4 regions of the Providencia sp. Me31A genome follow, and region 2 is predicted to be linked to each of the others. Evidence: predicted binding sites of a transcription regulator. Region 2 holds the regulator's gene; each other region holds the start of a gene.

Region 1 (8,453 bases), on a different contig from region 2:
GATAGAGACCAAATTACGCTGCAATGTTGGGTGTGTAAATGAAGCCAAAACTTGGGAGACTTGTTCAGTCAGCAATTCTGGTTTGTTCTGCTCGGGGGATTTATCGTTCATCCCGGCTCCTTTATTTATATTTTTGAACGCCATCTTTTTGAACTGTATATTCTAGACAAGTTACATAAAATTTCATCTATATACATTGACTGGGATTAATCATAACAGAGAACACAAAAAATAGTGATTGCAAAGCATAGGAAAAGCCATGAAAGATAAAAATTTCTTTTTCAAACAAATTTCCAATTAATCTTTTATACCCCTAGCAGCGATGGTTTTGATCGGTTAACATCAAAGACCCTTTTCAAATAATGGAAGTAAGAAAGTTACTATGTCTCAAGTCGCGAATAAATTACTGGTAACCTGTGCGTTACCCTATGCTAACGGTTCAATCCATCTCGGTCATATCCTGGAACACATTCAGGCTGATATTTGGGTCCGTTATCAGCGAATGCGCGGCAAAGAGGTTCACTTTATCTGTGCCGATGACGCGCACGGAACACCAATCATGCTTAAAGCACAGCAGCTTGGCATTTCGCCAGAAGAAATGATTGCAGCGGTGAATCAAGAGCATCAGAACGATTTTGCTGATTTTGCCATTAGTTATGATAACTATCACTCTACGCACAGCGAAGAAAACAAAGTGTTATCAGAACTTATTTATGGAAAGCTGAAAAACAACGGTTTCATTAAAAATCGGACTATTTCACAGCTTTTCGACCCAGAAAAAGGCATGTTCTTACCTGATCGCTTCGTTAAAGGCACTTGCCCAAAATGTAAAGCAGAAGATCAGTACGGTGATAACTGTGAAGTGTGTAGTGCAACCTACAGCCCGACTGAATTAATTAATCCACGTTCGGTGATTTCCGGTGCCACACCTGTCATGCGTGATTCAGAACACTTTTTCTTTGACCTTCCTGCATTTAGCGACATGCTACAAGCATGGACTCGCTCAGGCGCACTGCAAGAACAAGTGGCCAATAAAATGCAAGAGTGGTTCGAGTCTGGCTTGCAACAATGGGATATTACCCGTGATGCACCTTATTTTGGTTTTGAAATTCCAAATGCACCGGGTAAATATTTCTATGTATGGTTAGATGCACCGATAGGCTATATGGGGTCATTTAAAAACCTGTGTGATAAACGCGGTGATCTTGATTTTGATGAATTCTGGAATAAAGACTCGAAAACGGATCTTTACCACTTTATCGGTAAAGATATCGTGTATTTCCATAGCTTGTTCTGGCCTGCGATGTTAGAGGGCAGCCAATTCCGTAAACCAACGAATCTATTCGTGCATGGTTATGTCACAGTTAATGGCGCAAAAATGTCTAAATCTCGCGGCACATTTATCACCGCACGTTCGTATTTAGATCATTTAGATGCTGACTGCTTGCGCTATTATTACGCAGCAAAACTGTCTTCTCGTATCGATGATATCGATTTTAACTTAGAGGATTTCGTACAGCGCGTAAACAGCGATATCGTCAATAAAGTGGTTAACCTTGCCTCACGTAATGCGGGTTTTCTTGCTAAACGCTTCGATGGCAAATTATCCGCTCATTTAGCTGAGCCAGAGTTATACCAACAATTTGTTGATGCCGCTAAAGTTATCGGTGAAGATTTCAGCAACCGTGAATACAACAAAGCTATCCGTGAAATCATGGCATTAGCTGATATTGCAAACCGCTATGTTGATGAAAAAGCACCTTGGGTTGTCGCCAAACAAGAAGGGAAAGATCAAGAACTGCAAGATATTTGCTCAATGGGTATTAATTTATTCCGTGTTCTGATGACTTACCTAAAACCGGTTTTACCAGGCCTAACAAAACGTGCAGAAGCATTTTTAAATACTGAGCTTTCATGGGATGCAATCAACACGCCATTGCTTAATCATAACGTTGCTCCATTCAAAGCGTTGTTTAACCGCATAGAAATGGCAAAAGTGGATGCGATGGTTGAAGCCTCAAAAGAAAGTATCAAACCTGTTCAGCAAGTTACGGGACCGCTGGCGGATGATCCTATTCAAGAAACCATCTCTTTTGATGATTTTGCGAAAATCGATTTGCGTATTGCCTTAATCAAGCAAGCTGATTTTGTTGATGGGTCAGATAAACTTCTAAAATTGCAATTAGATATTGGTGGTGAGACTCGCCAAGTATTTTCTGGCATTCGCTCTGCATACCCAGACCCAAAAGCACTAGAAGGTCGCTTAACGGTTATGGTAGCCAATCTCGCGCCACGCAAAATGCGTTTTGGTATATCAGAAGGCATGGTAATGGCTGCCGGCCCTGGCGGTAAAGATATCTTCTTACTGAGCCCTGATAGCGGTGCACAACCGGGTATGCAAGTTAAATAAGCCATACTCGTTTTAATGGGGTTTAATTTCAGGTGGGAAGCTAAATACTTCCCACTTTTTTATTGCCTTTTTATTGTGATCGGTAGCACAATAATAAAGTTAATTGTATGATGAATAGATATTACGTAACAGGACAACTCCCATGTCATTTAAACAGGTACTGATAACTGGATGGCAATACTTGCGTGCTTTCGCAATACTTTACCTTTGTCTCATTATCGGAAACCTTATTTCTACCCTACTTCCTTTTGCCATTCCCGGCAGTATTGTCGGCATGTTAATTTTATTTATATTGCTTGCATTGCAAATCATTCCAGCCCATTGGGCGCAACCAGGTTGCAGTATTTTATTGAAAAATATGACTATCCTTTTTGTGCCTATCGGTGTTGGCATCATGAATTACTATGAGCTACTTAGCCAACAGATGCTCCCAATTATCGTTTCTTGTGTGGTGAGCACGTTAGTCGTTATGGTCGTTGTCGCGATCAGCTCTAACTATATCCATAAAGAACGCCCCGTTGTTGGGGCAACACCCGATGAAGTCCCCCTTCCCCCTGAAGACGCAATTTCTTCAGTGATTAATGATGATAAAACTAAGGGGAATGAATAATGTTAGAGCATATTTGGTGGTCTTTACCGCTAACCATTGTCGTATTTTATTTAGCACGCCAGCTATCTGTAAAATTTAAATTACCTATTTTAAACCCGCTACTGATCACGATAGCGGTACTTATCGCGCTATTAGTGCTGACCAACACATCTTATGACCATTACTTTGCAGGGAGCAAAATACTCAATGACTTACTGCAACCCGCCGTTGTCGCACTCGCCTTTCCTCTCTACGAGCAAATGCACCAAATTCGTGCACAATGGAAGTCATTATTTAGTATTTGTTTTGCAGGTAGCTTAGTTGCTATGTTTAGCGGTGCAGCTATAGCACTCTGGCTTGGCGCAACCCCTGACATTGCGGCATCAATTTTACCTAAATCGGTTACCACGCCTATCGCAATGGCTGTTGCAGATTCCATTGGGGGAATACCTGCAATTAGCGCCGCTTGCGTCTTATTTGTGGGTATTTTAGGGGCCATGTTTGGGCACAGTTTATTTGATGTTTTGCGCGTTCGTACTCATGCTTCTCGTGGACTTGCTATGGGGACAGCCTCTCACGCACTAGGAACCGCACGCTGCGCTGAAGTCAATTATATTGAAGGCGCATACAGCTCTCTGGCACTAATGACCTGCGGCGTGATAACCTCATTGATTGCACCTTTTATATTTCCTGTCATTCTGCATCTTTTTGGCTAAGCTTATTAATAAATACCATTTAGTATGATGAGTAAAAGAAATAAACTATTTTTTACTCATCATCACACAGCAAAAACATGAGACACATCTCTCAATTAACAAATTCGTTTCACTAATTTCATTATAAAAGTGATTTATGTCACATATTATTGTAGGCATTATTGAATAGAATAAAAACAATTAAATAGGGAGGGTAACTCATGCATTCAAGATTTAAGACCGCTTTGGCCGAGCTTCCAGAAAAACTACAGTTGATACTTAGACCTATCATTGATAAATCTGATTTTCCGGGTATGTTAACTGCGGAACAAGTTAACCATATAAAAGCAGAAAGTGGTGTTAGCACCTCTGAATTGGCCTTTGCGTTATTACCTTTTGCCGCTGCTTATGCTATCACGCCAATCTCCCATTTCCACGTTGGTGCAATCGCTTGCGGTGCGAGTGGTAATTTATACTTCGGCGCCAATATGGAGTTTAGCCATGTCTCTATGGGGCAAGTGATCCACGCTGAGCAATGTGCTATCACCCATGCATGGATGAAAGGTGAAACTCAAGTCACCTCTATTACAGTAAACTACACACCTTGTGGCCACTGCCGTCAATTTATGAATGAACTCCGTGAAGGCGGAAAAATAATGGTGAACTTGCCGGGTCGCGAGCCTGCGGTATTACATCATTACCTACCTGATTCATTTGGCCCTGCGGATTTAAACATTACGACTTTATTATTAGACCCTACTGACAACGGGTATAAAAACCAAAGTCGCGATAGGTTGCTCAATGCTGCTATTGAAGCGGCAAACCAATCTCACGCCCCTTATAGTGAGTCCCATTCCGGTATTGCATTACAGCTGAAAGATGGATCTTTATTTACAGGCCGTTACGCAGAAAATGCCGCATTCAACCCAAGTTTGCCACCACTGCAGGCCGCTTTAATTATGATTAACCTTGCAGGTAAAGATATTCACGCTATTGAGCAAGCTAAGTTAGTTGAAAAGCAAGATGCGATAGTGAAACAATGGTGTACCACTGAAAATACTTTAAATACACTCGGCTGCCGCCAAGTGGAATTGGTTTATCTCGATTAATTTTATATTGATTTAAGCATAACGGTTATTGTGAGTTGTATGCACAGACAGCAATAACCGTTTATTATTATGTGCCATGATAAATACTTGTTCTTTATTATTATCGCTATTTAATTTTAATTAAAACCAAATGAGTTTCCGGAAGAATAGCCACTATAGCTAAACTCAGGTATACTCGGCATTGAAGGCATTGAGTATCTGTCATCAAATGAGCTCATTGAATTATTCATTGATGACATATTGTCTCTTAACTGACCAATCATATTTTCAAAATGACGGTTATGTTGAAAGGTATCTTCAGGGAAGTCTTTAAATCCATGTGTTTCTGGTAATACAACACTAGGTCTCTCTAGATAATGATTTTTAGGTTCTTCCGTATTCTCAGTTTTCAACGTATCAAATAGATGTGTTGTTAATGGGGCTAGCTCTCTATGCGGTTCAATTTTTGGATAATTATGATCTAATATCGATTTATCTACCATATTGTGAGAGTGTTTGATTGGTGGAGTGGATAGCACTTCCCTGTTTATAGACTGCGTTATACTTGGTGATGTTGTGCTATCAACACCATAAATATCTAAATCGCCTTTAGGGAGAACCTTTTTTAACTCATCTACGTAAGCTGCTATATGTTCTTTGAGTGTTATTCCTCTTCCAGCAAGGTGTTCACCAAAAACAGCCCCTATTTCTTTTATATTATCAATTGTTAATAATGTCTCCCCCCAATTAACGTAGGTCTTTATCGATTCCATCTTTGGATTTTTAATTATTTCAAGAAATATTTCATCATTTAAGTAAATAGAGAATTCCAATTCAGCCTGATCATTACCCGCAGATTTTAACATTTGAAGGTGAATTTCTTCATGTTTATTTTCTGGCAAAATCTGGTAAGGGATTGTTAATGTCCACCCATACCTTGATATACCATTACGTTTAAAAGCATTATAATGAATACTTTGTACTTCTTGTGATGTTAAATCTCCTCGTATAACACCATCACTATCACTTCTTGATATCAATGTTGTCATAGTTTCATCTGCTAAATCAAGTTTTAATTTATCCAAAATAATTTCACTTTTATTTATTCCTATTTCACTTAACTCTTTAGCTATAAAATTATTTGCAACCCTTCCAGATAAAGATTTATCTTTAACTAATCCGTTTGCAATAATAGCATAATGAGAACCTGCACTTTCCAAATAATCATAAATAAATTCAGGTTTTTTTATTTTTTTAAACTCCTCATGTATTCTAATAGCATCATCTTTCTTTGCAACAAACTCATCAGTATAATTATCAACTGACCTTTTTTTCTCCTATTTTCAACATCTACCTCCGAATTTTTTAACATAATTTCATTTTTTAAACTAATCTTATCAGAGTGCAACACTTTATTTTCTTGGAAATCTATCAAATCATACACATTCCCTATTTTAATATTTATTTCATCTTTGTACTTAGCATACTTCATATGTACAGTATATATTAAATCACAAATCTCTTTATCTTTTAAAATTATATCTTTTTGCTCTTCAATTAGCTCACGCCCCCTTTCATACATAAATAAATTATAATTATTTTCCAAATACTTAGCTATAAAAGAATTTTTTTTATCCGTATAACTTTCATAACTATCCAACAGGTAATTTATAGTTTTAAAATAATGCATCACTTGGCCTTTGAAAGAATCACTATAACTTAATTTACTTTCCCAAAAAACCTCTCTTCCTTCTGAACTGAAAAATAACATTGCGATATTAGTATCCCAATATCTAATGAACATATCACTTCTTTTGAAGACATTAACATAATGATTATAGAGTTCCTCACTAAATATATTTATAATGACTTCTTCACCATTGTTGTTTTTTAATTCACGTTCTAAAAAAAACATATACTCTTTAGCTAAATCATACTGAACCTTATATAATTCATATCTTAAGTCCATATAATCTAACTCATAACTATATACATCTAAATCATATCTGAAGCATAGTCGACTCAAAAAACTATGCTCATTATTACTCCCAGGCGCTGTTAATGAATACATGTCCCCCTTATCCGAAAGATATCTATAGAATTCCTCTAAATCCCTTTCATTTAAAATAGACTTCAATCTTGTGATATCATTATAGTTAATTAAAAAACCACTAATCCCATTACTCATAACCTCCCCCCTTAATAAATTTGAATACAAAACCCTTAACTTCACTCATTATATTCCTCCATTGATTGTACTTATCAAAACTAAACTTAACCTCGGCTAGTATTCCTACTTCCAATATTGAAAAACTCATATTGCAACTTAAATATTTATTTTCCAATGGTAACCATAAGCATTCTAAGATAGTAATAACTTCATTTTCACTTTCGAACCAAAAAAAAGCTCTTTTCTTTTTAGGCTCTTCCCTACTATACAACTTTTCTGTTACGTTATAATCATCAAAGTATTCAACATATTGAAGTTCATGTTCATCGTCATAAAAAACTTGCCCCCTCTTTCCTAGATATGATGAATTTAGATAATTATTCATTTTTTGTGTTAATGAATAATCCTTATCTATAATTGGCCTCAATATAATTCTTATCGTTTTTTCATCTATTTCAAAATGGAATTTATTTTTTAAATCAACAATTTTCATATAAGGCCAAGTCGTGGTTAGTGTTAATTCTCTAAAGTTAGCCTCACACCCCTTTTTATTTTTAATAAACCTTGGGTCAAAATAACTATACCCCTCATATTCAGCAAATGGGAAAACATAATTAGCAGGAACTTCAATAACATTGCCATTAAACTTTCCACAGACAAAACCAGGGCGGTTTTCCCCATTGGCCATACAAGAAAATAATAACAATGGTAAAATCAAACTAAAATAATATCTCATCGTAACCAGTACCTTAGTTTTTATACAATATTTAATCATTAGAGCTATATTAATTAAATATTATTTAGCTGCAGATAACACCTTATTCATTCTCTCATACCATGTATTAATAATCATTTTTTGCTTCTTAGTTACCTTTTTTTCCTTTTCTAGCATGACTTTCATCAAAATGTATATTACAGATAATTCATGACCTCTATCTCCTGATGCCTCCATGATTTTTCGCCAATAAAATTCTTTTTCTTTTTCATCTAATACAGAAAATACAACACCTAAAACCCAAGCTTCTTCCGGTATTTTATTACGTAACATAACTAGATAATGTAATTCATCTGCTTCCTTATAAGTCATATCACGCGATACATTTTCACCTGCACTTTGTTTACTAATTTTTCGGTTTAAAACCCCAAGCATTTCTAATGCATGGTCATAATGTATTTTTTCCATCAATTCTTTATTGATAGTTTTTCCTTTCTCATTCATCACCAAATAAAAATAATCGGTTACTACCCGCCCAAAAATTGATGAACCATATTTTTTTTCATAAAAATAACCGTCAACTTCTCTGAGTGTTTCTATTGCATTCAAACCTGCTTTTGATGAACTAAAAACCCCAAAAAACATAATAAAAAATAAAGGAAACAGTCTTATACTTGAAAAAACGTTCACTATCCTCATAGAAAATCCTCAATAAAAATTAAGATACAAAAATAAAATTTAAATTTATATAAATAAAAAACTTGCAGCAACATATGATATTTAAAA
Region 2 (8,453 bases):
CAGCTCCTGTAGGTTTTTTTCAACGATGGTATTCCAAAGCGAGGAGAGTGTATTTTTAGTCTGTAAGGGTTTTTCGGTTAGCGTATCCTTATTAGTCTGAAGAGATATAAGTTTTTCAAAACGTATAACTTTTTCTTTCACATTACTTGAGGTATTGTTTTTCATCAATGGAGTAAAATGCGCTCGCTCATTAGAGTGAGGGGCTGGACTTTTTGCCAGTTCCTGTAGGTTTTTTTCAACGATGGTATCCCAAAGCGGGGAGAGTGTATTTTTAGTCGGAGAGCGACCTTCGGTTAGCATGCTCTTATTAACCTGATTTGCACCTTGTCGGGTTTGCATTGGTGATGAAGGGCTTACATCAACGTTATCTAAGTCTTGTTTTACCGCGATAGGCTGTTCTGATTTGGAGGCGATATTTTTTGTCATTGGAAAACGAAGTGTTGTTTGGCATGCTTTATTTGTTCTCCCCAAACAGCAATTTGAGTTGTTAATCAACGAATTTTTCGGCGATAAATTTATAATAGGTTTTTCAGTGTCAGCGCTATTTTTATCATAATTAATAATTATCTTTATATTTGGCATCGTATTTTCCATTGAATTCGTATTTTTAATATTTATTAAGTTTTGCACAATGCCATTTGCCTTTATTCTTATTTCTATCGAGTTGGTTTTATCGCAAGTCTCAATAGAACATGTTGGGTTAATATTTGATTTTTGAATACTATTCATAAATTAAAAATTCCTTAATCATTAATGAGTGGGATATTTTTAATCTTATATGAGGAAAAATTACTTAAATATAAAGAAACGAGGTTAGTATGTATTTACCTAATAATTCGAGTTGTATGCATACGAACGATAAAGATACTCTTGTGAACAGACACAAGTATGTGATTCGGCTAGTTGAGTGCAGTTAACACCCTGCAACTTGAGTATGACAAGTATAAAAGAATTGATCGTAATTTTAAAAATAGGTATGGCTGTTAGAGGCAAAAGATAACCCTGCATCAGTGGTAAATGATACAGGGTTATCTTAAGAGTTAGCGAGTACCGTAGACAACAATGGTTTTACCATGCGCAGAGATCAAATTTTGATCTTCAAGCATTTTCAAAATACGGCCGACAGTTTCACGAGAACAACCAACAATTTGGCCAATTTCCTGACGGGTGATCTTGATTTGCATCCCGTCTGGATGCGTCATAGCATCAGGTTGTTTCGCTAGATTCAATAGAGTTTGAGCAATACGACCAGTCACATCTAAGAAAGCGAGGTTACCCACTTTTTCTGATGTTGTCTGTAGGCGGCTGGCCATTTGCGCAGAAAGACGCATTAAAATGTCAGGGTTTACCTGAATCAATTGACGGAATTTTTTGTAAGAAATTTCTGCAACTTCGCAGGCGATTTTCGCTCTAACCCACGCAGTACGTTCTTGCCCTTCTTCAAATAAACCCAGTTCACCAATGAAATCCCCCTGATTTAGGTAGGAGAGGATCATTTCTTTGCCTTCTTCATCTTTAATTAAAACAGCCACTGATCCTTTAACAATATAGTAAAGGGTTTCTGCTTTCTCACCCTGATGGATCAGAGTGCTCTTGGATGGATACTTATGAATATGGCAGTGTGACAAAAACCATTCAAGAGTAGGGTCTGTTTGTGGCTTGCCGAGAACCATTAGCGTTATCCTCTGTATGTTATTGCAGCCATTCGGAAAAGCGTACCAGAAAGGCTGGCTTTAAAGTCACTAGCTTAGCATATTAATTTGCCTTATATACCCTAAATAATATGGAGAGCTAAATAACGTCAGCACTCTGGTTGGTTAGGGGAAAGCAAATTGATATCAACACTATAATATAATCAATAAAACGGTTGAGTTTTGATCTTAATCCTATCAACTAAGTATTGTTTGTAGCATATCCGATACAGAAAGTCTCCCCTGTATCGCTTCAGCAGAATAAAGCTGATATAACATTCATTATATCTATGGAACAATGTAGCCTTTAAACTGATTTCATTTCAAGGGGAATAAAAATGGAAGCGAGAGTTAAATGGGTCGAAGGACTTTCTTTTTTAGGTGAGTCTGCATCAGGGCATCAGGTGATGATGGATGGTAATGCAGGAGATAAAGCGCCAAGCCCAATGGAAATGGTATTAATGGCAGCAGGTGGTTGTAGTGCGATAGATGTGGTCTCTATTTTGCAAAAAGGCCGTAATGATATTTCGGATTGTGAAGTGAAATTAACATCGCAGCGTCGTGAAGAAGCCCCACGTTACTTTGTCAAAATTCATCTACATTTCATTGTAACAGGAAATGAGCTGACGGAAAAAGCAGTGGAACGTGCAGTTCAGCTATCTGCTGAAAAATATTGTTCAGTAGCATTGATGTTAGAAAAAACAGTCGAAGTAACGCATAGCTTCGAAATAAAAAATTAATTTAATTATTATAATATTTTTTTAATAATAAGATGCTTACCTTAATTAATGATAAGCATCTTATTAATTAGTGAAAAAACAACTTAATTATTTTTTTGCTTAATCAGTTTTTCAACCAATGGCGTCATGATAAGCTCCATTGCCAAGCCTAATTTGCCACCGGGTATGACAATTGTATTCATTGCCGAAATAAACGAGTCGGAAATCATTGAAAGTAAATAGGGAAAATCGATTTGCTCAAGGCCGCGAAACCGGATCACAATAAAACTTTCATCTTGTGACGGGATCGCTTTAGCAGAAAATGGGTTGGACGTGTCTACGGTTGGAACGCGCTGGAAATTAATATGCGTACGAGAGAACTGCGGGGTAATGTAATTAATATAATCCCCCATGGAGCGCACAACAGAGTCCATTACCGCTTCTCGGGAATGCCCGCGTTCTGTCGTATCACGGATCATTTTCTGAATCCATTCAAGGTTAACGATAGGAACAACCCCGACAAGTAAGTCAACATGTTGTGCAACATTATGCTCTGGTGTCACAATCCCGCCATGTAGACCTTCATAGAATAAGACATCGGTATCTTTAGGCAATGGCTCCCAAGGTGTAAAAGTCCCAGGTTGTAACCCGTAGGGAACGGCTTCGTCGTAGGTGTGTAAATATTTACGAGATTGCCCACAACCTGTTTTGGCATAGTCGATTAATGTTTGTTCTAACAACGCAAAGTCATTCGCTTCGGGGCCAAAATAGCTGATATGCCTGCCTTGTTCTCTTGCTTTACGAATGGCCATATCCATTTCAGGGCGAGTATAGCGATGAAAACTATCACCTTCTAATGTTGCGGGTTGAATGTTTAATTGATGGAAAACTTTACGAAATGCTTGGCTAGTTGAGGTTGTTCCGGCACCGCTGGAACCTGTGATGGCGATAATTGGATGCTTTTGGGACATAGCAAACTCCCTGTGTTGCGCTCATAGCCACCATTTCAATAAACAGCGAGCGAAGCGGATTAGCGGGTTTTAGGCATGAAATTAACGGATTCATGCAGTTCTGACCAGACTAACACAATTTCGCCAGAAACTAACTGCCGTTTCACATCGTTGACTTTATCTTGCAAGCTTTTTTCGTGAACCCCATAGTCCGTGCCTTCACGTAATACATAGCTTTCAATGAGGTTTTCCAATGTTTCTGGCGAAAGTTCACGCCAAGGGATAATCATTGTTTTTCCTGATTTAAATAAGGGGCTAACCATTGTGGTATGCGTGTTTCTAGCCACATTTGGGGTTTTCTCAATGTTCCCCCCACAAAGCCCACATGTCCACCATGCTCAGTCATTTGATATTCCACATTTTTAGGTAGGAATGATAAATCTGGAACCACTTCAGGTGCCATAAATGGGTCATCTTTGGCGTGAATGATTAAAGTTGGTTTAGTTATGTATGCCAACTTAGGTAATGCGCTGCATTTTTGATAATAATCGGTAGCGTCATCAAAGCCGTGAATACGAGCCGTGATCACATCGTCAAATTCACGAATGCGTTTTAGTTGTTTAAGTTGCAACAAGTTTAGCGGCAGTGAGCCTGGATAACGTACTAATTTACGCATTGCATTACGTTTCAAGCCATTTAATAAATAGCGTTGATAAAATTGGGAAATCCCTTTTTCCATGCGCAAAGAACACGCTTCTAGCATTAATGGGGCCGAAACGACAACACCTGCATCTAAATCTGCATTTTGACCGCTTTCTGCGAGATAGCACGCTAACATATTTCCGCCAAGAGAATAACCGACTGCGGCCGTTGGCGCATCACCATAGGTTTGTTTTAGCCAACGGAGAAAATAACGTGCATCACTGGTTTCACCTGAATGGTAGATACGGCGCTGACGGTTAGGTTCGCCGCTACAACCACGAAAGTGCATAATAACGCCTAGCCAGCCATGTTGTTGTGCGGTTTTAAGCATGCCATGTGCATAGGGGCTTTTAAAGTTGCCTTCTAATCCATGAAAAATAACTAAACGAGGTTTGTGAGCTGCTAGCTCAGGGGATTCGCTCCAAGCAAGATCGATAAAATCGCCATCAGGCAATTCAAGTCGCTGCCATACGGGTTTGATTTTCGGTGTTCTACGGAAAATCCGAGGTAGGAGCGTTTGGAGATGTGGATTTTTAGCCCAGCTTATTGGACGAAAGTTTTCTGACATAGCCTTATTTTTATTTAATGGGAACTCTTGTGAGTCACATAACATACTGTTATTTTTTTGTGATGCAAGTAAACAAATTTGAGTTTGAGGATTAAATTATAAATGACACTGGGGCTAATTTTTTCTCTTTTTACGTTTTTATTCATTGCAGCTGTCACACCCGGCCCTAACAATATGTTGCTAACCTCAAGCGCAGCAAACTACGGTTTTCGCCATACAATTATTTTATGCTTAGGTATTATGTTAGGTATGCAAGCTATACTTTACCTGTCTGCATTTGGCGTCGCTGCACTTTTATTGCTCTATCCTGCCATTCATGTCGCGTTAAAAGTGGCTGGGAGCCTATATTTACTTTGGCTCGCATGGAAAACGGCCACGGCTAATTATGCACCACTTAAGACCAATAGCGAAGTCGCGAAAAGTGTGACTTGGTATCAAGGTGGTCTATTGCAATTTTTAAACCCAAAAGCTTGGATGATGGGTTTAGGTGCTGTTGGGGGATTTAGCCTACCGGGGGAATTATTCACTCAGTCTATTTTAGTGATGAGTATTGCCTTTGTCATCGTTAATTTGGTTGCTGGCCTGATTTGGATGGGGTTTGGTTCGTTAATTAGCTTATTTTTACGCAGCCGCCGTGCTTGGTTTATTTTTAACTGGGTAATGGGGATTTTAACGGCTTTGTGCGTTCCTCTGATTTGGCTGGAATGAAAAAGGGGACCAAAAAGCTAGCTGGTGCTAACTTTTTGGTGCTTCTCAAAATGAAATACTTGCTTGTCTTCGGCTGAAAACTCAATAGTGAGGCTGCGCTTTACATATAAGGGGTTTGGTTAGTCTAAATCGACATTTTTTGCCCCAAAGAAGTAAGTAAAAATAAAACCAAATAGGTAAGATATTAGCAGTCCACCCACATAGACTGACATTCCTAAAAATACACCGTCAGCAGAGGTCATCATTGGGATTGCCACTAAACCAGAGGGGCCAAACACGGTATTTAATCCAACAGGTAATCCCATCCAAGCAATTAAACCGACAAAGAATCCCCCTGCGGCTCCCCCCAAACATGCGGTAATAAAAGGTTTCATCCGTGGCAAGGTTACACCATAGATCAATGGCTCACCGACGCCTAAGAAGCCAGGAATAATGGCTCCACGGATTTGATTACGTAACACGGAATCTTTTGCTGCTTTGACATAAAGCGCCATTGCCGCACCGACTTGCCCACCACCAGCCATTGCTAAGATAGGAAACAATGAGTTAAAGCCTTGTGTTTCGACTAGCGCCATATACACAGGGACAAACCCTTGGTGTACACCAAACATCACAGCAATCAAGAATAGGCCTGCGAGTATTGCTGTTCCGAATGGGTTGCTACTTAAATGAACAAACAACCATGACATACCGGAGAACAACCAACTACCGATTGGCATGATGAATACAAAGACAGCAGCGCCAACAATTAACAGTGTAATAGTCGACGTTAAAATCATATCGAGGTTAGCTGGAATAATTTTACGGACCTGTTTTTCAACCCATGCCCCAAAAATACAAGCGATTAATACCCCAATAATATTACCTCTCGGGTCGATAGCTAATCCGAAGAAGTTACTCATATCCGAGTAAAATCCTTTGGCAATTTCAGGGTTGTAGCCAAGTACGAACAGTGAAGCAATAATGGCTCCGTTGACAGCGCTACCGCCAAAGGCTTTTTGAGTATTATAACCAATCAGAATGCTGAGAAAGCTAAATAGACCCTTACTGAATACTGACATATATAAAATGGTATGTACCAGAAGGGTTTGTTCTTCAGGCTTTGTCGGTAAACCGGTAGGGAAATAGGTTTGTTTCGCCAGTGTTGCAAAGCCTAATAACAGGCCAGCAGCAATAAACCCTGGGATTAAAGGGGTAAAAATAGTGGCAAATTTGGCTAAAAAGCGATGTATCGCACTGGTTTGTTTCTTTTTAAGTTGTTGCTTATTCGCTGATGCAATCTTACTCAGATCTTGAGGTGTTGATGATGCCTGTAGGTCATCCTCTTCACTTTCCAATAATTGATTCATTAAATCGGCAGCGGTTTGCGCTTTGCCGGGGCCTACGATGATTTGTAGTTGCTCATCACTTTCAATCACGCCGAGAACACCCGCAATTTGTTTGATTGCGGCTTTGTCGACCAATTGATCATTATTGAGAGTCAAGCGCAGGCGTGTCATGCAGTTACCCGCTAACTTAATGTTGCGACGACCACCAACGTGTTGCAGAACTTGCTGCATCATTTCTATTGTTATTTTAGCCATACTATTTATCTCATAAAATCCGTGTGTTAAGCGGAGGATGCCATGTTGAGTGCTGTGCGAATAAAACCGTTATTATTGGAGAGCAGTTGACGAGCATCATCGGCATTCAGACCCGATAGCACCATCAAAATGGCCGTCTTACAGTGTCTGTCACATTGTTGAAGTGCGTTTTCAGCGGTGGTTCGGTCGCAGTCAGTGGCCTCCATAACAATTTTAATTTGTCTTTCAATTAACTTGGCATTCGTGGCCTCGACATCCACCATCAAGTTGCCAAATACCTTACCGATGCGGATCATCGCTCCAGTGGTGATCATGTTCAGTACCAGTTTTTGTGCAGTACCTGCTTTCATTCGTGAAGAACCGGTGACGACTTCTGCACCAACGACAGGGGTGATTGCGATATCTGCCGCATTGGCGATGGGGCTATTTGGATTACAGCTAATGGAAGCTGTGGTAGCGCCGACTGAGTTTGCATAGGCTAAAGCGCCTAACACATACGGAGTACGCCCACTTGCCGCGATACCAACCAGCACATCTTTTTCATTAAATTGGATATTTTTTAGATCTTGCTCGCCTAATTCAGGTTTGTCTTCCGCGTTTTCGACGGCACGAAAAATGGCTTGATGACCGCCAGCAATGAGGCCGATGACTTGTTCATGAGGAGTCCCATAAGTTGGTGGGCACTCACTGGCATCGAGAATACCTAAGCGACCTGATGTCCCTGCACCTGAATAAATCAGCCGACCACCTTTTAAGAATGCCGCCGCCACTTTATCAACTAGTTGAGCAATTTCGGGAAGTACTTTTTCAACCGCTAATGGGACGAGTTTGTCTTCATTGTTAATCACATGCAGCATATCAATCGTGGATAGTTGGTCGATATGAGTACTGGCTGGGTTGCGGCTTTCCGTTACCATTTTACTTAAATCAATAGTCATAAAATTGCTCCTGAATCAGTTAGTAAACTCATATTAAGGAATTATTTATTCCTTAAGTGTGATTGAAATCACGGTGTTACCTATTCTAACTTGCGAATATAAAAGAATATTTTGTTATATTTCTCAGCGATTAAATTTATTGTTGCTTGAATTTAAACAACTATTCTTAAGTCATAGGTCAAATAAAATAGGAATAATTTATTATTAATTTATTCTATAAAACGAAAAAATGATAATCGCCAGAGGGTGTCATGACGCTATTAGATATTATTACTTATTCATTGCCGCGTTTAGCCGAAAATCAACGTAAAATCGCGCAATTTATCCTTAAAAATCCAGAAAATGTATTGAACTTATCTTCTCAGCAATTAGCGGAAATATTGGATGTCAGTCAATCGGCTATTGTTAAGTTTAGTCAAAAGGTCGGTGTAAAAGGTTATCCAGCACTAAAATTAGCGTTAAGTGAGATCATCGGCCGTCAGCAGCTTAATGAAAGCGCGCCTCACACTGCGTTACATAATCGTATTGCACCAGATGATAGTTTGATGGTTGTGGCGCAAAAATTAGCGATGGAAAAAAATAACTCCATCACCG
Region 3 (8,453 bases), on a different contig from region 2:
TAATGTGGGGAACAATCAAGCCAATCCAACCGATGATCCCAGCGATGGAAACCGCGCTTGCTGTTAATAGTGTGGCGCAAACAATGAAAATTGCCCGCGTTAAACTGACATTAACACCGAGGCTTTTGGCTTCCTCATCCGATAAACTGAGTAAATTCATACGCCAGCGCAATAACAATAGTGGAATGATACCGATGATCATGAGTGGCAATACGGATATTAAGTCTTCTTGGGTAATTGAAGATAGCCCACCTAATAACCAAAATGTCATAGAGGGGAGCTGAGTATAAGGGTCTGCAAGGATTTTCATCAGTGAAATTGCAGAGCCACAAATTGCGCTGATGGCGACTCCAACAAGGACTAACGATAAAATAGGGTCGTGCTGACGGGCTAAACGGGCAATAAAACAGACCAGTGCAACGGTGGTTAAGCCGCCAATAAAGGCAAATAATTGAATGTAGAATAATGATTGGCCAAAGAATATCCCCACCACAGCGCCGACGCCCGCCCCCGCAGAAACCCCTAGAATATCAGGAGAAACCAGCGGGTTGCGGAACATTCCTTGGTAAGCGGCTCCGGCGATAGATAGCCCACCCCCAATTAAAATCGCGGCAAGAGTTCGTGGGAAGCGTATTTGCCAAAATACCGTTTCATTGCGTGGATCGCTCAATTCAGCTTGTGAAGAAAACAGGCTAACCAATAAACGATAAAGCTCATTAAGTGTAAGTGAGTACTTACCATTTGTTAGGGCGACAAGTAAACTAATCAGCAAAATGATAATCAATAAGAGGGATTTTGCCCCTTTATTAAAAGCATCATTCATGATTTTTCCATCAGCAAATTAATTTGCTCTGATGTTAATGGGGAATGATAAAAATGGGTGAAAAATTCAGCAATATCCAGTTTGATGGAGGCTTCAATCGTTTTGTCAAAGTGGCTTTGTAACCGCCTCATCCCGAGTAGACGGTTGACACCCGGCGGCCCATCTAACCAACCAAAAGGCATGCTGCTAAAGACCAGTAATTGGTGATTGGTAATCGCATCGAGCCCCTTCCATAACGCGGAGGTCGTCATAAATTCAATGGCTTCATCATATTGCGTTATTATAATATCTGGGTTCCATTGATATAATTGCTCCATAGAAACGCTGGTGAGGCCATGAAAGTTAGGGATATCCACCACATTACGTAAACCTAGCATTTCAATTGCTTCAGTATGAATTGAGCCTTTAGCGCCGGTTTCTAGGCCTTTTGCACCACGAGCAAGGTAAAAGCTTAGTGATTTTTCTTGGTTTTTACTGGCAAATGCTTGGGCATCATTAATATAGCGCTGGGCCAATTGACTCAGTTTCTGCGCTTGAGAGGTGACGCCAAGGATTTCACCGAGCTGAAGGAGTTGCTGCGCAGAATCCTTGAGTCCTCCAGCGATTAAAAGGTAGGGTACATTGGTTTGTTTAGCGACTTTTTGTGCCTGTGAGCGATAGGTCTCATCAATGTTCCCAGTATCAATAATTAGGTCTGGGTTATAGGACAACAACTGTTCGAGAGATAATGTGCTCCCTCTACCCGCTAAACGACCGTAAACAGGTAATTCAAGCCATTGTGGTGCAAATAAGCCTGTTTGTCCTTTTTTCAAGGAAATCGATGCAAACCCGACCATTTTCTCTGGAGCAAGTGCAAATACCAGTAAGTCAGAAGGAGGGCCAGAGCTGATGACTCGTTGAATATGCTTGGGGGCAGGCAGTTTGCCAAATAAAGCCTCTTCAACGCGATGACGAACGTGTGCGATACTTGGTAAGCAATAAAAAGCGGCAAGTAAGGCACTGGATTTAATAAATTGTCTACGATTGAACGCCATATTTAAATTGATTCTATTCGTTGTAACATTAATTATATAGCGCGGAAATTAGCGAAGTCATAGCAGAGAGTCAACCACAAAAGAGGTTTTATTGGAAAAACTCGATGTTTATGTGATGTAAATCAGTAACAAAGATTGCTATCCATAGGGAGATAGCAGAACATAGTTACTGTTTATCAATTGGATACCATTTTTGACTTATGAAGAAAAAAAGACCTTCTTTGCAGGATGTTGCCGACCAAGTTGGCGTCACCAAAATGACGGTGAGCCGTTTTCTACGAAACCCAGAACAAGTTTCTGAGTCTCTGCGTGAGAAAATCGCCCAAGCGGTTGAAATATCAGGCTATATACCGAATAAAGCACCTGATATATTGTCAAATGCGACTAGTCATGCAATAGGGGTTTTGCTTCCGTCATTAACCAACCAAGTTTTTGCTGAGGTGATCCGTGGCATTGAGGCGGTAACGGATCGCCACGGTTATCAAACAATGTTAGCGCATTATGGTTACTTGCCAGAGAAAGAAGAAGAACGTCTGACATCATTACTTTCCTATAATATCGATGGGGTCATTTTAGCTGAGAGGACGCATACTGAGCGAACTTTGCGGATGCTGAAAACGGCAGGTATCCCTGTTGTTGAAATTATGGATAGTGTTTCACCTTGCTTAGATACCGCAGTGGGTATTGATAACTTCGAAGCGTCTCGTCAAATGACACGGGCGATGCTTGAACGTGGTTGTCACAAGGTGGTGTATATAGGGGCAAGGCACGATGAACGGACGTTCATTCGTTTAAAAGGCTACGAACAAGCCATGTCAGAGGCTCATTTAGAGCCCCGTAATGTGATGACGCAAGAGAGCTCGTCTTATTCGTTAGGGGCTAAGTTATTGCATGATTGTTTAGAGAAATATCCGGATACTGACGGGTTGTTTTGTACCAATGATGACTTGGCGATAGGAGCCATTTTTGAATGTCAGCGCTTAGGTATTCAGATCCCAACTGAGTTGGCCATTTCAGGTTTCCATGGGCACGATGTGGGCCAAGTGATGATGCCAAAACTTGCCAGTATTCTAACCCCGAGAGACCTAATGGGGCGTAAGGCGGCGGAAGTGCTATTAGCGCGGATGTCAGGAAAAAAATTGACAGAGACACATTTTGATGTTGGATTTTCGCTGCTTACAGGTGAGAGCATCTAATTATTTAGAGAAATATTAAAGGTAGAATTAATTGAAGTTAAAATTAACTTTAAAATTTTTATATTGTTAGCTCCGCTTTTTTCTTCACTTACCTTCACTAAAGTCAGATTGAGATTAACATCACAGATCTGCTTTCTTCTTCGCCAATTTGATTGCTAAAAAAATCCTCACTGATAATAATGTTACCCGTAACTTGTTACCGGTAACATCATCCGGTTTAAATTAAACACCAGAATAAAATTAAATGCCTGAGGAGTTTCCTATGAGTGATACCCAACAACAAAATTACGCATTTGTCTTAATGGGGGTATCGGGTAGTGGTAAATCCGCTGTCGCAAACGGTGTTGCTCAGCAATTGCAAGCGGCTTTCCTTGACGGTGACTTTCTGCATCCTAAAACCAATATTTTAAAAATGGCATCAGGCCATGCTTTGAATGATGATGACCGTCAACCTTGGTTGGAAGCATTAAATCAAGCCGTTTTTGCAATGCAGAGAACCAATTCTATTTCTTTAGTCGTATGTTCAGCACTAAAGAAAAAATATCGCGATATTTTAAGAGCTGATAATAAAAACTTATTTTTTATCTACCTGAAAGGAGATTCAGAGGTCATTGAAGAAAGATTAAAGGCGCGTAAAGGGCACTTCTTCAAACCTGAAATGTTAAAAACGCAATTTGCTACTTTAGAAGAACCAACCGCAGCAGAAACTGATGTTCATGTTGTTGATATTCGCCAAACACTTGAAGATGTCATCGGTAATACTTGCTTAACGATTAAAAAAATTGTCGCAGGAGAAAAACCATGAACTCAGTCGAAACGCTTAGCACGTTAACTTTGGTGCTAACAGCTGTTGGCTCGGTCGTTTTACTTTTATTCTTAGTCATGTATGCACGGTTACACGCCTTTGTCGCATTAATGATTGTATCTATTGGGGCAGGGCTATTTTCAGGCATGCCTGTTCAACAGATCACGGAAACCATGCAAAAAGGGATGGCAGGGACATTAGGCTTTCTTGCCATTGTCGTGGCACTGGGAGCGATGTTCGGTAAAATTTTACATGAAACAGGTGCGTTAGATCAGATAGCAAATAAGTTACTTAATCTGTTTGGCGAAAAGAATGCCCACTATGCTGTCGGTGTAGCAGGGTTGATTTGTGCTCTCCCTCTGTTCTTCGATGTGGCGATTGTCTTGTTAATCGGTGTGGTATTTGCAGTCGCAAATCGTACAGGTCATAACGTTGTTCGCCTTGCTATCCCATTATTTGCCGGGGTTGCAGCCGCTGCTGCTTTCTTATTACCGGGCCCAACGCCGATGTTGGTTGCATCACAAATGGGGGCTGACTATGGCTGGATGATTTTAATCGGTTTGTGTGCCGCTATCCCCGGTATGATTTTAGCAGGGCCTTTATTTGGTAAATTTATCAGTAACTTTGTTCATATTGATATCCCAGCAGATTATCAAGCACCAAATACAGATCATGGCAAAATGCCAAGTTTTGGATTCAGCCTGTGCTTAGTCCTTTTCCCATTAGTATTAGTGGGGCTAAAAACGATTGGAACGCATTTAGTTGAAAAAGGTTCTACGCTAGAACATTGGTTAGAATTTATTGGTCACCCTTTTACAGCATTATTATTAGCATGTTTGCTGGCGATTTATGGTTTAGGTTTCCGCTATGGCATGGACAAAGAAAAAGTCATGGCAGTTTGTTCTGCGGCGATCCAACCTGCTGGGATCATCTTGCTTGTGACCGGTGCTGGTGGTGTATTTAAACAAATCTTAGTGGATTCCGGTGTCGGTCCTGCATTAGGTGACTCTTTAATTGGTGCGGGTTTGCCAATTGCAGTGGCTTGCTTTGTCTTAGCGGGCGCAGTGCGTGTTATTCAAGGTTCTGCAACCGTCGCGTGTTTAACTGCGGTAGGCTTAGTGTTGCCTGTTATTAGTGAATTAGGCTATTCAGGTGCGCAATTGGCCGCGTTAGCAATTTGTATCTCTGGTGGTTCATTGATCTTAAGCCATGTAAATGACTCTGGTTTCTGGTTGTTTGGTAAGTTTACGGGGGCAACCGAAGCACAAACGTTAAAAACGTGGACGATAATGGAAACTATCCTTGGTACGACAGGTGCAATTATCGGGATGATTTTCTTCGCTTTCTTGTGATTATCTATTAGGTAGAAAGTAAAAGGTCAGCCAATTGGCTGACCTTTTTTTGCCGTACGATTAGTCTATTACGGCAAATAATCGATTACTGTAGGATTTGATTCAATTGGCTATAGAGCCCTTGGGCACTTTTTTTATAGCCCTCAACGGACAGATGCACATTATCAGGCCGTGCTAAATCTTGTGCTGCCCATGTGCGAATAGAGCAAGGGCCCCCCATAAAGGCTTGCCAGTCCCAAAATAAAGTATTTTCCTGAGCAGCAACCGCTTTTTGAATTTGAATAACATTCATTAAATTTATTGGCATTTGCGCTTGGCAACTTAGAGCATCATTGAATTTAATTGAATCATTAGGGCCAACTAACAAAATAACGCTATTAGGCATTTGCTGGCGGAGTAAACGGATTTTAGCACGTAAGTTCTGCTCATAAGCAGCCAAATCTAATGTGTCATTAAACGCTTCATTCGTTCCATAGGCTAGGATCACCATATCTGGTGAAAGTTGAGCTAATGTCTCGCTCCACTGCGGTTGCCATTTATCGACCATACTTAATGTCGCACCGTTGATACCAAGGGCTGAAACCATCACTCCTGGCTTAGACGAACGAACTAACCAACCGCCAATTTTCACACCTGACCCTTTATTCACAGACACTTGTGCAGGTAATTGAGTATTCACAGGTGAAGAGAAGCGCCATTGATTACCTGTTGCCGGGAGCATAACATTGGGTGAAACAGCAGGGGCAACGCGCATTTTTGTATCCCCTGCACTTTGGTACAAAGCTTGCAGTTGATAAGCCCCTAGAGCCGGCTGTAATGGTTTCAAAAGTACTTGGCTGACTGCGGCCTGTGGTTCTGCAATCATCCCCCCTAATGGGTAATCAAAACGTTCATCTTTACGGCTTGAAAAAAGGGACCACTCTTTTTTCTCACTCATACGATTGATGGTTGCCGTGCGCTGGCCAGGGATAGAAATAGGCGGAATAAAGCCCGGCCCTGCATCGCCATAGCGCTGTTGAAATAGGGTTCTCAAATTACCACTGAAAAAGTCAGCGGCAGTATGGGAATCACCGATTTGGACGATATGTACCTGTTGGTTACCTTGACGTAGTTTATTTGCCAATTGAGACAAATTAGGTTCCGCGTTATTTACCAATTGCCCTTGGGTGAAAGGCTGTGGGCCTTTAGGTAGGCTTGGCATATGCGTTTTATCTGATGTATTCTGGCAAGATAATAAACCCAATGACAGTAGTGAAATAACACTAACTGCCAAAACTTTGGACTTAGCTTGACGCAGTTTTTTCAGTTTCATGATGTTCCTTTTCTTCTTCTTCCTCGAAATGGATCAATGAAAATATTTTTTCTGCGATGATTTGCTGGCCTTTACCGCTGAAATGAATTCCATCACCACTTCTTAATTTAATTTTGCTGCTTTCATCGCCGATATAGTCAGAGTATGTGTCGCCTTTATATTTAAAGACATCATTGACAGAAAAGTAAATTTCACCCTGACTCTCAACTTCAGATTGGTAGAGGCTTCTTAAGAATTTCATACCATCAGACAGCGTATTTTTACGCATATTAGGGGGACCAACCCAAATAACATCTACATTGTGCTGGCGAGCGGTGGATATTATATCACTAATACGCTCACGGTAAACTTTTTCCCAATCTTCACTTTTGAATTTGACGTATTTATAGCCTGTTTTTGGTGGCATATCCCAAGGGTCATTCGGGCCTAAGAAAATCACCAAAACTTTAATTTTAGGATTATCATTCAGTGTCTTAGAAATAGTTTCAGGCCAGTTAAAAAAGCGAGGATAGGCAAGACCAGTACTTTGTTTGCTGAGATTAATGCTATCTATATTATACTTTTTGAAAAGCATGTTTTTAACATGGGGAGCGACGCCCTGCATCATGGAGTCACCTGCAAATAAAACTTGTTGGCCTTTTTCAATACTTGCGATGTGCTTTTCAACAATGGGTTGACTTTTGGGTAGGGCTAAACTACCAAAATTAATCCGTTTGGATTTTTCTCTCGCTTGTGGTCGTTTCAGTAATTCTGGGAAGGTAACGGATAAGCTTTCCGCAGGATAGATGTAACCATTCATAAAATGAAGGCCAACCTTGAACTCATTTGGGAAGCTAAGCTTTTTACCGTCATTTTCTAAGGCAAGTTCGGTGGCTTTCTTATCATCTTGCGCTTTTTGTCCTGAAGCGTGATAGGCAAATATACTGCCTGCCTCTAATGCGCCATCATGCAAGTATGCACCGTAGTCCCAGATAGGGTTACCAGCCATTTTCGCCCAAGGGCTATCTTGATGGTACTTTTGTTGCCAGAAGCGTTCTAAAGAGCTCTGGTTTAACCAAATCAATAATATGCCTGCGATCAGAACAATAAATAAAACTTGCCCAATTTTTATTAGGGTGTGTTTAAACTCAGAAGTTAGCATAAATAAACCCCGGCATACCTGAAGGTGAAAGCATAAACATAATGGTTAAAATGATGGCGAGTGGGATCGGGTAATAGTACCAAGGAACATCTTGGTATTTTTTCGCCACATAATGGTAGCCTTGTACAAAATAGGGATAAGTAATTAACAATAGCCAAAATGCGGTCAGTAAACCTAAGCTTGCATTGATGGAAGCAATAAAACCAGGAGCAGCAATTTGGTTTATCATTAGGATGGCATCATCAAAAGAAGCGCTGCGGAAAAAGATCCAAGCAAAGCAGACAAAGTGGAACGTGACGATGCGTGATAGCCAAATGGATACGGTTTTATTGGCGATAGTTTTCGTCCACCCCAATTTTTCCATGCACAGATTCTTAAGATTGAGCAGTACAATACCTAAACCGTGGATGGCTCCCCAAACGACAAAGGTCATTGCAGCACCATGCCATAATCCTGAGATAACCATCGCAAGGAATACGTTAGTATTCATGCGGCTTAAGCCTTTGCGGTTTCCTCCCAGAGGAATATAAATATAATCACGAATAAACGTCGATAGGCTAATATGCCAGCGAGCCCAGAATTCTTTTAAATTCGCAGCTAAATACGGTGCATTAAAGTTTACAGGTACTCTGAAACCTAATAATAAAGCGATACCCGTGACAAGGTTGGTATAACCTGAAAAGTTAAAATAGATATTCCATGCATAGGCATAAGTTGCAACGAGGATATCTCCTGCACTGTAGCCGACAGGTGCATCAAATACAGGGTTGACAAAGTTTTCAGCTAAATA
Region 4 (8,453 bases), on a different contig from region 2:
CTTCTGGCACATCAATTCTTGGATATTGGTCTTCTAATTTACGACCAACCATCATCTCAATCAGTTTTTCTTCTTCGAGTTCACTTACAGGCTTTTCGCCAATAAACTGGCCATCACGAAACACAGTAACATCGTCACAAATTTCAAAAATTTCTTTTAAGCGATGGGAAATATAAACTATTCCACAGCCTTGGGCTTTTAAGTCTTCAATTACGCGAAATAAAGACTCTGTTTCAGTATCCGTTAATGCATCTGTGGGCTCATCCATGATGATGACTTGGGATTGGAAACTCAAAACTTTAGCGATTTCAACCATTTGCTGTTCACCAATGGAAAGCTCAGCAATGGTTTGATGACTGTTATAATCAAGGTTTAGGCGCTTCAGAAGTTTATCGGACTCACTGAACATTTTTTTCCAATCGATTTTGCCAAATGCATTAACATACTCTCGACCGAGAAAAATATTTTCAGCAATCGTTAATTCAGGTATCAAATTAAGTTCTTGGTGGATAATCCCTATTCCTGCTTCTTGGGAGCTTTTAGGGCCGTTGAATGCGACTTCTTTACCTAAATAGCGGATTTGACCGGCATCTTTTTTATAAATACCCGTCAGTACTTTCATCATGGTCGATTTGCCAGCCCCATTTTCCCCCACCAGCGCCATAACTTTGCCTGGATAAACATTCAATGTTGCGCCACTAAGTGCTTTAACCCCTGGAAATGATTTATCAATTCCAATAAGTTCTAATAAAGGTTGCATAATCACCTCAGAAGGTTACACCAGAACAAAGGATCACGTTGGCAAATGGTGAACATTCTCCCGTGCGGATAACAGCTTTGCTATCATGTGTCAGTTGTTTAAAACGCTCATGGCTACAGTAAACAATTTCAATATGATTACCTTGTGTTACTTCAAGCTGTTGCAAATGCATTAAAATTGCCGTATTCATTTCAGGGTTAATGGCGGTGATTTCTTCTGCTAGGATGGCTTTTTCAACCTGCATTTCCTGTGTAATCACTTTTAATACGGACAGAAAATCAGGTAATCCTTGAGTAATCGCTAAATCAATGCGTTCAGGGCCTTGAGAAATAGGCAAACCGGCATCAGCAAGGGTTATCTGGTCAGTATGGCCTAATTTTGCAATCACAGACGTGATATTGGCATTGAGTAGCACACCTTTTTTCATTTTTCACCACCATTTCTGATAAACGAAACGTTTCGCTCATGTAATAATAGTTAAGATAAGGGGCAACTCAATATTGATAGTTGATATTTGTGATCTTCATCGAAACGTTTCGTTGACACCAAAAAAACGTAAAATAAGTAACTTATTGAATCAGTTGCAGCTGAATCGTTTTTTCTTAAAATCAAAAAATGAAGAGAAAGCAATAAAATTGTTCGTTAAGTCATGATTTGCATTAATCATATAACTGGCTCTATTCAACACACCTATTACGCGATTAAAATCAAATAACACGAAAGAAAAATAACAAAATTGATTGCACAATTTATAAAATGGCAGATACCCTAGTAATTTCACAAATATTGAATAATATTATTCAATGACAAGGAATAGATATGCAGATTGCTGAACGAATAGCCCAACTGAGTAATTACCTTGAAAGCGGTTTGTATGAACGCCAGCACGCTATTCGTTTGTGCTTATTAGCCACATTAAGTGGTGAAAGCGTATTCTTGCTTGGTCCTCCGGGTATTGCAAAAAGCTTAATAGCCCGAAGGATGAAATATGCATTTAGTCATGCTAACGCCTTTGAATACTTAATGACGCGTTTTTCAACACCTGAAGAAATATTTGGTCCGTTATCGATACAAGCATTAAAAGATGAAGGCCGTTATGAGCGCTTAACAAAAGGCTATTTACCTGATGCTGAAGTCGTTTTCCTTGATGAAATATGGAAAGCCGGGCCTGCTATTTTAAATACGTTACTCACCGCCGTAAATGAACGCAAATTCCGTAATGGGGATGAGGAAAAATTAATTCCCATGCGCCTATTAGTCACTGCATCAAACGAATTACCTGATGCAGATAATAGCCTTGAAGCCCTATTTGACCGGATGTTAGTGCGTATTTGGTTAGATAAAGTGCAAGAGAAACAAAATTTCCGTGCGCTTTTAACAGGTAAATCCTCTTTGGATGAAGCACAAATCCCTGAACATTTAAAAATCAACGATGAAGAGTACCAACAGTGGCAACAAGAAATACCTAAAATTACGCTGCCCGATCATTGTTTTGAATTAATTTACCAATTACGTCAGCAATTAGATGCAACAGGCAAACAGGTTTATGTTTCTGACAGACGATGGAAAAAAGCGGTTTATTTACTGCAAGCTAGTGCATTTTTTAATGGTCGTAACAGCATTTCGCCCCTAGACCTTGTGTTATTGAAAGACTGCCTGTGGCACGATATGCAATCAATGAATGCTTTACCTCAGCTATTGCAGTCATTACTGCAAGAAGATGGCTGGCAACAGCGAAAACTAACCCGTGAAATAGAACACATTTATCAGCAATGGATGTCATCGACGCAAGACCAAAACAACCAAGATGCATTTAAAGTAAATAAAAACACTGCAATGTTTGCCCGTAAAGCATCTTATGTATTACCAGAAAATATCAGCGAGGGTCGAATTACCCTGTTTTTACATCGTCCATTGCAGTTGCATAATATGAAAGTCACCTTTATAACAACAGATAAAAAGTCCTTGATAACCTTCTTAAATAAAGGAACAACGTTATCAGCACATCTCAACGGCATTGGTTTTGCCCAAGAAATTGCTGCTGAAATAAACAATTTAAATCAGATTCAGCTATTAGATGTTAGCCATCAATCATCCACTTTATATATCCAAGATAAAGCTCAGTCATTAGCGCCGTCTTCAAATAACCAAGAATGGCTAGATAAATTAGATAAAATTCAAACTGATATTCAAACGGCCCGCTATCAATTTGAAAAACAACAGCCTAGTTTATTTACTGAATCTCATTGGCTGGCAGGTATTGAACAAAGTTTCATCAAAGTTTCAGAAAAACTAAGCCAGCTACGTAATCAAATTTTAGGCAAAATGACTGAATAAATATCATGATGAGTTTAGCTACGCTTGAAATGCTACTTTCTGTTAATGAAGGTCAGTTAATTGAAGAGATCATTATTTCCCTTCTTGCTACCCCACAGCTGGCTATTTTTTTTGAAAAACACCCGCGATTAAAGAAAGCATTACTCAAAGATTTATCCAATTGGAAAAAAGATCTCAAGCAAAGAATGCAGGATGCTCTTGTCCCTGCTCAAATTTCTGAAGAGTTTGAGCTATACCAGTCATCTCTAGGTATTTCTACAGATGCTTTTTTTAATCAATTACCCAGTATCATTGAAAAGCTTCACCAGCTTGACTCCCCTTTTTATTGTGAAGCCTATCAGCTACAGAGTGGAAAAATAGAAAACCTCAGCGCAAGGCAATCATTATTTGTGCAAAAATGGCGAGTTAGTTTAATTTTACAAGTAACGACTCTTCATAAAGAATTGTTAGAACAAGAAAAAGAACAATTACTGGCGGAATTACAGCGCCGATTAGCACTAAGTGGCAATTTAGAGGATATCTTAGGTGAAAATGAACGTGCCGCAGGTCGGTTATGGGACTTAAGTAAAGGCGCAAATATGACTTCGGCTTATAATGACCAGCTGTTAAACCGCTATAGCGAATTTTTGCGCCAGCAACCTGAACTCGAAAAAATAGCCCAGCTATTAGGTCGTAGCCAATCAGCTCAATCAATTCCTGACGAAAGTGTTTTTCTTGAGTCCATGACTATCATGGAAAAAGTGCCTGAAACTGTCCCCGAGCAAGTTAATGGTTTAAATCAAAGTGACGATATTTTACGGTTATTACCCGCAGAACTCGCCATGTTAGGCCTTGAGGATATTGAATTTGAGTTTTACCGCAAGCTTCTTGAAAAACAACTTTTGACTTATCGCTTACAAGGGGATAGTTGGCAAGAACGAAAAGTATTACGGCCTATCACGCATCATCATGATGAAGAGCAACCTAGAGGGCCATTTGTTGTTTGTATTGATACTTCAGGTTCTATGGGAGGCCTAAATGAACGCTGTGCTAAAGCCTTTTGTCTTGCACTCATGAAGATTGCGCTAGCGGATAACCGTTCATGCCATGTGATGCTTTTCTCCACTGAAATAGTGCACTACGATTTATTATCTGCCGATGGACTAGAACAATGCATTCGTTTTTTACATCAGACATTTAAAGGTGGAACCGATCTCGTCGCGTGCTTACAAGAAACAGCAATAAAGTTGGAGTCAAAACAGTGGGCTGATGCCGATGCAGTGGTAATTTCTGATTTTGTAGCTCAACGCTTGCCAGATGAACTCATTCAAAAGATAAAATCAATGCAGAAGGTGGGGAAATACCGCTTCCATGCGGTATCCGTGTCAAATTATGGGAAACCCAGCATCATGAAGATATTTGATCATATCTGGCGTTTTGATACTGGGTTAAAAAGCAGGCTATTACGCCGCTTTAGTCGCTAACTACAGCATACCTTCAACAGACTCTTGCATTTCTGCGCCCCACACACCACATTGCACTTGGCCTATGTGTTGACGTTGCAGAAGCAGCATCACTAAGCGTGATTGGCCAATACCACCACCGATAGTTTGTGGCATTTCACCTTTTACTAACGCTTGGTGCCACTCTAATTCCATACGTTTTTCATCGTCAGTTAATTTTAATTGACGAGTCAAACACTCAGGGCTTACACGAATCCCCATTGAAGAAAGCTCAAATGCATCTTGTAAGACAGGGTTCCACACAATGATGTCGCCGTTCAAACCACAAAAACCGTCTTCATTTTTTGTTGTCCAATCATCGTAGTCTGGCGCACGAACATCATGTGATTCACCGCTAGATAGCTTACCGCCGATACCAATTAAGAATACCGCACCTAACTCTTTTGCGATGGCTCGTTCACGGCCTTTCGCATCTAAATCAGGGTAGCGTTGTAACAATTCTTCACTGTGAATAAAGTGGATTTGTTCTGGCAGGAACGGTACCAGTCCAAACTCTTTACTTACGGCAGCTTCTGTTTCTTTTATTGCTTTATAGATTTTACCCACTGTCTGCTTCAGATAAGGAAGAGTACGCTCCTCATCTGCCATCACTTTTTCCCAATCCCACTGATCGACATAGACGGAGTGGATTGGTGTTAAGCGATCCTCGTCCGGACGCAACGCTTTCATATGAGTGTATAAGCCTTGGCCTTTACTAAAACCGAAACGACCTAATGTTTTACGTTTCCATTTAGCCAAAGAATGAACCACTTCAAAGGTTGCACCAGGAATTGATTTCACTTTTACTTGAACGGCTTTTTCGCTACCGGATAAGTTGTCTTGAGTACCATCCCCTAAACGGCTCAGAATTGGCCCTTGAACTTCAATTAAACCTAATTCTTTTTCAAGTAAACGTGAGAAATATGATTTAACAAAACTAATTTGTTGCTGATGTTCGATAAATGACTTGTCCATAATGTATTCCCATAATTTGTTAGCTTGAATTAGCTGATGTATAGATTAAGCAACAAATTGAGGTGTAAATTCAATATACAACATTAAAAAAAGCCTTTGTTGTTTATTTTAACTAAAAAAATAGGTATAAAATTGAATAATCGTTAAAATGGAGGCCAAATAATGCCTGAAAATTATCAAATCGATAATCTCGATCGTGACATACTTCACGAATTAATGGGGAATGCACGTACACCGTATGCAGAATTAGCAAAAAAATTTGCAGTCAGCCCAGGTACTATTCATGTGCGGGTTGAAAAAATGAAACAAGCGGGGATCATCAAAGGAACTCGCATTGATATCAATCCAAAACAATTAGGTTTTGATGTCTGTTGTTTTATCGGCATTATTTTGAAAAGTGCTAAAGATTATCCTACCGCATTAAAAAAATTAGATGCCCTTGAAGAAGTTGTTGAGGTGTACTACACGACAGGTCAATACAGTATCTTTACTAAGGTAATGTGCCGATCTATTGATATGCTACAAGATGTACTTATCAACAAAATTCAAACTATTGATGAGATACAATCCACGGAAACACTGATCTCCTTACAAAACCCGATCTTGCGAACAATTAGCCCATAGAAAAAAAAATGATATAACCACATTATCCACAGGTAGATCCCAGCTCATTCACAGCGTACAATAGCCGCCTATTATTGTGAAAGAGAATCACCATGACAAAAGTAACCTTAATAAGTGGCAGTACAATGGGCAGTGCAGAGTATGTTGCAGAGCACATGGCTGAGATTTTAGACGAACTTGGCTATGAAACAGAAATACAACACGGCCCTGAGCTTGATGACTTAACACTTGAAGGATTATGGCTGGTGGTCAGCTCAACACACGGAGCAGGTGACCTACCTGAAAACATCCAGCCGCTATTTGATGCTATCGAAAACGAGTCACCTGATCTTAGCCAAGTTAAATTTGGTGCTGTTGGGATCGGCAGTTCGGAATATGACACTTTCTGTGGTGCGATCCACAAACTTGATGCCTTGTTAAGTGAAAAAGGGGCCAAAAGGATCGGGGAATGCTTTGAAATAGATGTCCAGCAACACGAAATACCCGAAGATCCCGCAGGGGGATGGGTTAAAATTTGGGCAAACGAACTCTGATCTGCTTATAATAGCAGCAATCAACTGTGGATAACTCAGGGAAGATCCCGGTATTAACCGGTAGTTATCCAGAGTATAAGTTTTAAGTCGACCAAGGCCTGTGCATAAGTACCCATTTTGATCCCAGCTTATACGCAAATGGATCACGGATCATTCACAGTATATGATCCTTTACACTTTGATGATCTTTAAAGTGAAAATTCACTTATCCACAGAAACCGATGATCCTAATAAAAGATCTAATAAAGAGATCTTTAAATAAAAAGATCTTTATATTATATAGGGGAGAAACCAAAAGGTTGTCTCTTCCTCAAACTTGAGTAGAATTCTCTCCTCAATGCACAGTCAGCATTTTCTAACGTTTAAGGTTCACACATGTTTTATCCAGAGCAATTTGACGTCATCGTAATTGGTGGTGGTCATGCCGGTACTGAAGCAGCAATGGCAGCTGCACGTATGGGGCGTCAAACCCTATTACTAACTCACAATATTGATACATTGGGCCAGATGTCTTGCAACCCAGCCATCGGTGGGATCGGTAAGGGGCATCTGGTTAGAGAAATTGATGCCCTTGGTGGTTTAATGGCCACAGCAACAGACAAAGCAGGTATTCAATTTAGAACATTAAATGCCAGTAAAGGACCCGCTGTTCGTGCAACTCGTGCACAAGCAGACCGCGTACTTTATCGCCAAGCAGTCAGAACAGCGTTAGAAAATCAACCTAATTTAATGATTTTCCAACAACCGGTTGAAGACTTGATTGTCGAAAACAATCGAGTAACTGGGGCTGTTACTCGTATGGGCTTAAAATTTAAAGCCAAAGCGGTAGTGCTCACTGTTGGAACATTCCTTGATGGTAAAATCCATATCGGTTTAGAAAACTACAGTGGTGGTCGAGCAGGTGATCCACCATCAGTTTCATTGTCTCAACGCTTAAGAGAATTACCTTTACGTGTCAATCGGTTAAAAACGGGGACACCACCTCGTATTGATGCAAGAACCATTGATTTTAGTCAGCTAGCACAACAGTTAGGTGACAACCCAATGCCTGTATTTTCATTTTTGGGTTCACAAGATCAACATCCACAACAGATGCCTTGTTACATCACCTATACCAATGAAAAAACACATGAAGTGATCAGGAATAATCTAGATCGAAGTCCTATGTATGCCGGTGTCATCGAAGGGATCGGCCCACGTTATTGCCCTTCGATCGAAGACAAAGTGATGCGTTTCGCAGATAAAGACTCTCATCAAATTTTCTTAGAACCAGAAGGCTTAACCAGTAACGAAATTTACCCTAATGGGATTTCCACCAGCTTACCGTTTGATGTACAAATGCAAATTGTTCATTCCATGAAAGGAATGGAAAATGCGCGGATCATTCGTCCTGGTTATGCTATTGAATATGACTTTTTTGACCCTAGAGATCTTAAACAAACACTTGAAAGTAAATTTATTGATGGTTTGTTCTTTGCTGGGCAAATTAATGGTACAACCGGTTATGAAGAAGCTGGAGCACAAGGCTTACTAGCGGGCCTTAATGCTGCTCAACATGCTTTTGGCCTAGAAGGTTGGTTCCCTCGTCGTGACCAAGCCTATATTGGCGTTTTGGTTGACGACCTTTGTACTTTAGGGACAAAAGAGCCATATCGTATGTTTACCTCACGTGCGGAATACCGTTTGATGTTACGTGAAGACAATGCCGATTTACGCCTCACTGAGAAAGGCCGCGAGTTAGGC

Evidence for each region. The regulator CRP, encoded in region 2, controls carbon source genes, mostly activating them, when cyclic AMP is high. The targets are predictions, from matches to a motif close to ATGTGANNNNNNTCACAT.
Region 1: the regulator CRP is predicted to act here: its motif matches at 3,843-3,860, upstream of cdd (cytidine deaminase).
Region 3: the regulator CRP is predicted to act here: its motif matches at 3,162-3,179, upstream of gntK (gluconokinase).
Region 4: the regulator CRP is predicted to act here: its motif matches at 1,275-1,292, upstream of rbsD (D-ribose pyranase).

What each region holds. Positions count from the first base shown of each region.
Region 1 is NZ_JBKQGZ010000011.1:143,030-151,482, reverse strand. It holds gene apbC (iron-sulfur cluster carrier protein ApbC) at 1-111, opposite strand, end outside; gene metG (methionine--tRNA ligase) at 383-2,410, shown strand; gene ACLPIE_RS11080 (CidA/LrgA family protein) at 2,553-3,020, shown strand; gene ACLPIE_RS11075 (CidB/LrgB family autolysis modulator) at 3,020-3,715, shown strand; gene cdd (cytidine deaminase) at 3,916-4,803, shown strand; gene ACLPIE_RS11065 (hypothetical protein) at 4,920-6,002, opposite strand; gene ACLPIE_RS11060 (hypothetical protein) at 6,029-6,970, opposite strand; gene ACLPIE_RS11055 (hypothetical protein) at 6,963-7,640, opposite strand; gene ACLPIE_RS11050 (hypothetical protein) at 7,749-8,366, opposite strand.
Region 2 is NZ_JBKQGZ010000016.1:55,852-64,304, reverse strand. It holds gene ACLPIE_RS14260 (hypothetical protein) at 1-729, opposite strand, end outside; gene crp (cAMP-activated global transcriptional regulator CRP) at 1,041-1,673, opposite strand; gene ACLPIE_RS14250 (OsmC family protein) at 2,030-2,431, shown strand; gene ACLPIE_RS14245 (phosphoribulokinase) at 2,515-3,381, opposite strand; gene ACLPIE_RS14240 (YheU family protein) at 3,441-3,650, opposite strand; gene ACLPIE_RS14235 (hydrolase) at 3,647-4,630, opposite strand; gene ACLPIE_RS14230 (LysE family translocator) at 4,733-5,338, shown strand; gene murP (PTS N-acetylmuramic acid transporter subunit IIBC) at 5,458-6,921, opposite strand; gene murQ (N-acetylmuramic acid 6-phosphate etherase) at 6,948-7,859, opposite strand; gene ACLPIE_RS14215 (MurR/RpiR family transcriptional regulator) at 8,111-8,453, shown strand, end outside.
Region 3 is NZ_JBKQGZ010000024.1:34,244-42,696, forward strand. It holds gene ACLPIE_RS18200 (FecCD family ABC transporter permease) at 1-823, opposite strand, end outside; gene ACLPIE_RS18205 (ABC transporter substrate-binding protein) at 820-1,857, opposite strand; gene gntR (gluconate operon transcriptional repressor GntR) at 2,058-3,053, shown strand; gene gntK (gluconokinase) at 3,316-3,858, shown strand; gene gntU (gluconate transporter) at 3,855-5,210, shown strand; gene ACLPIE_RS18225 (SGNH/GDSL hydrolase family protein) at 5,296-6,522, opposite strand; gene ACLPIE_RS18230 (SGNH/GDSL hydrolase family protein) at 6,494-7,663, opposite strand; gene ACLPIE_RS18235 (MBOAT family O-acyltransferase) at 7,650-8,453, opposite strand, start outside.
Region 4 is NZ_JBKQGZ010000015.1:118,838-127,290, reverse strand. It holds gene rbsA (ribose ABC transporter ATP-binding protein RbsA) at 1-760, opposite strand, end outside; gene rbsD (D-ribose pyranase) at 768-1,187, opposite strand; gene ravA (ATPase RavA) at 1,580-3,097, shown strand; gene viaA (ATPase RavA stimulator ViaA) at 3,103-4,560, shown strand; gene asnA (aspartate--ammonia ligase) at 4,561-5,553, opposite strand; gene asnC (transcriptional regulator AsnC) at 5,716-6,177, shown strand; gene mioC (FMN-binding protein MioC) at 6,270-6,710, shown strand; gene mnmG (tRNA uridine-5-carboxymethylaminomethyl(34) synthesis enzyme MnmG) at 7,086-8,453, shown strand, end outside.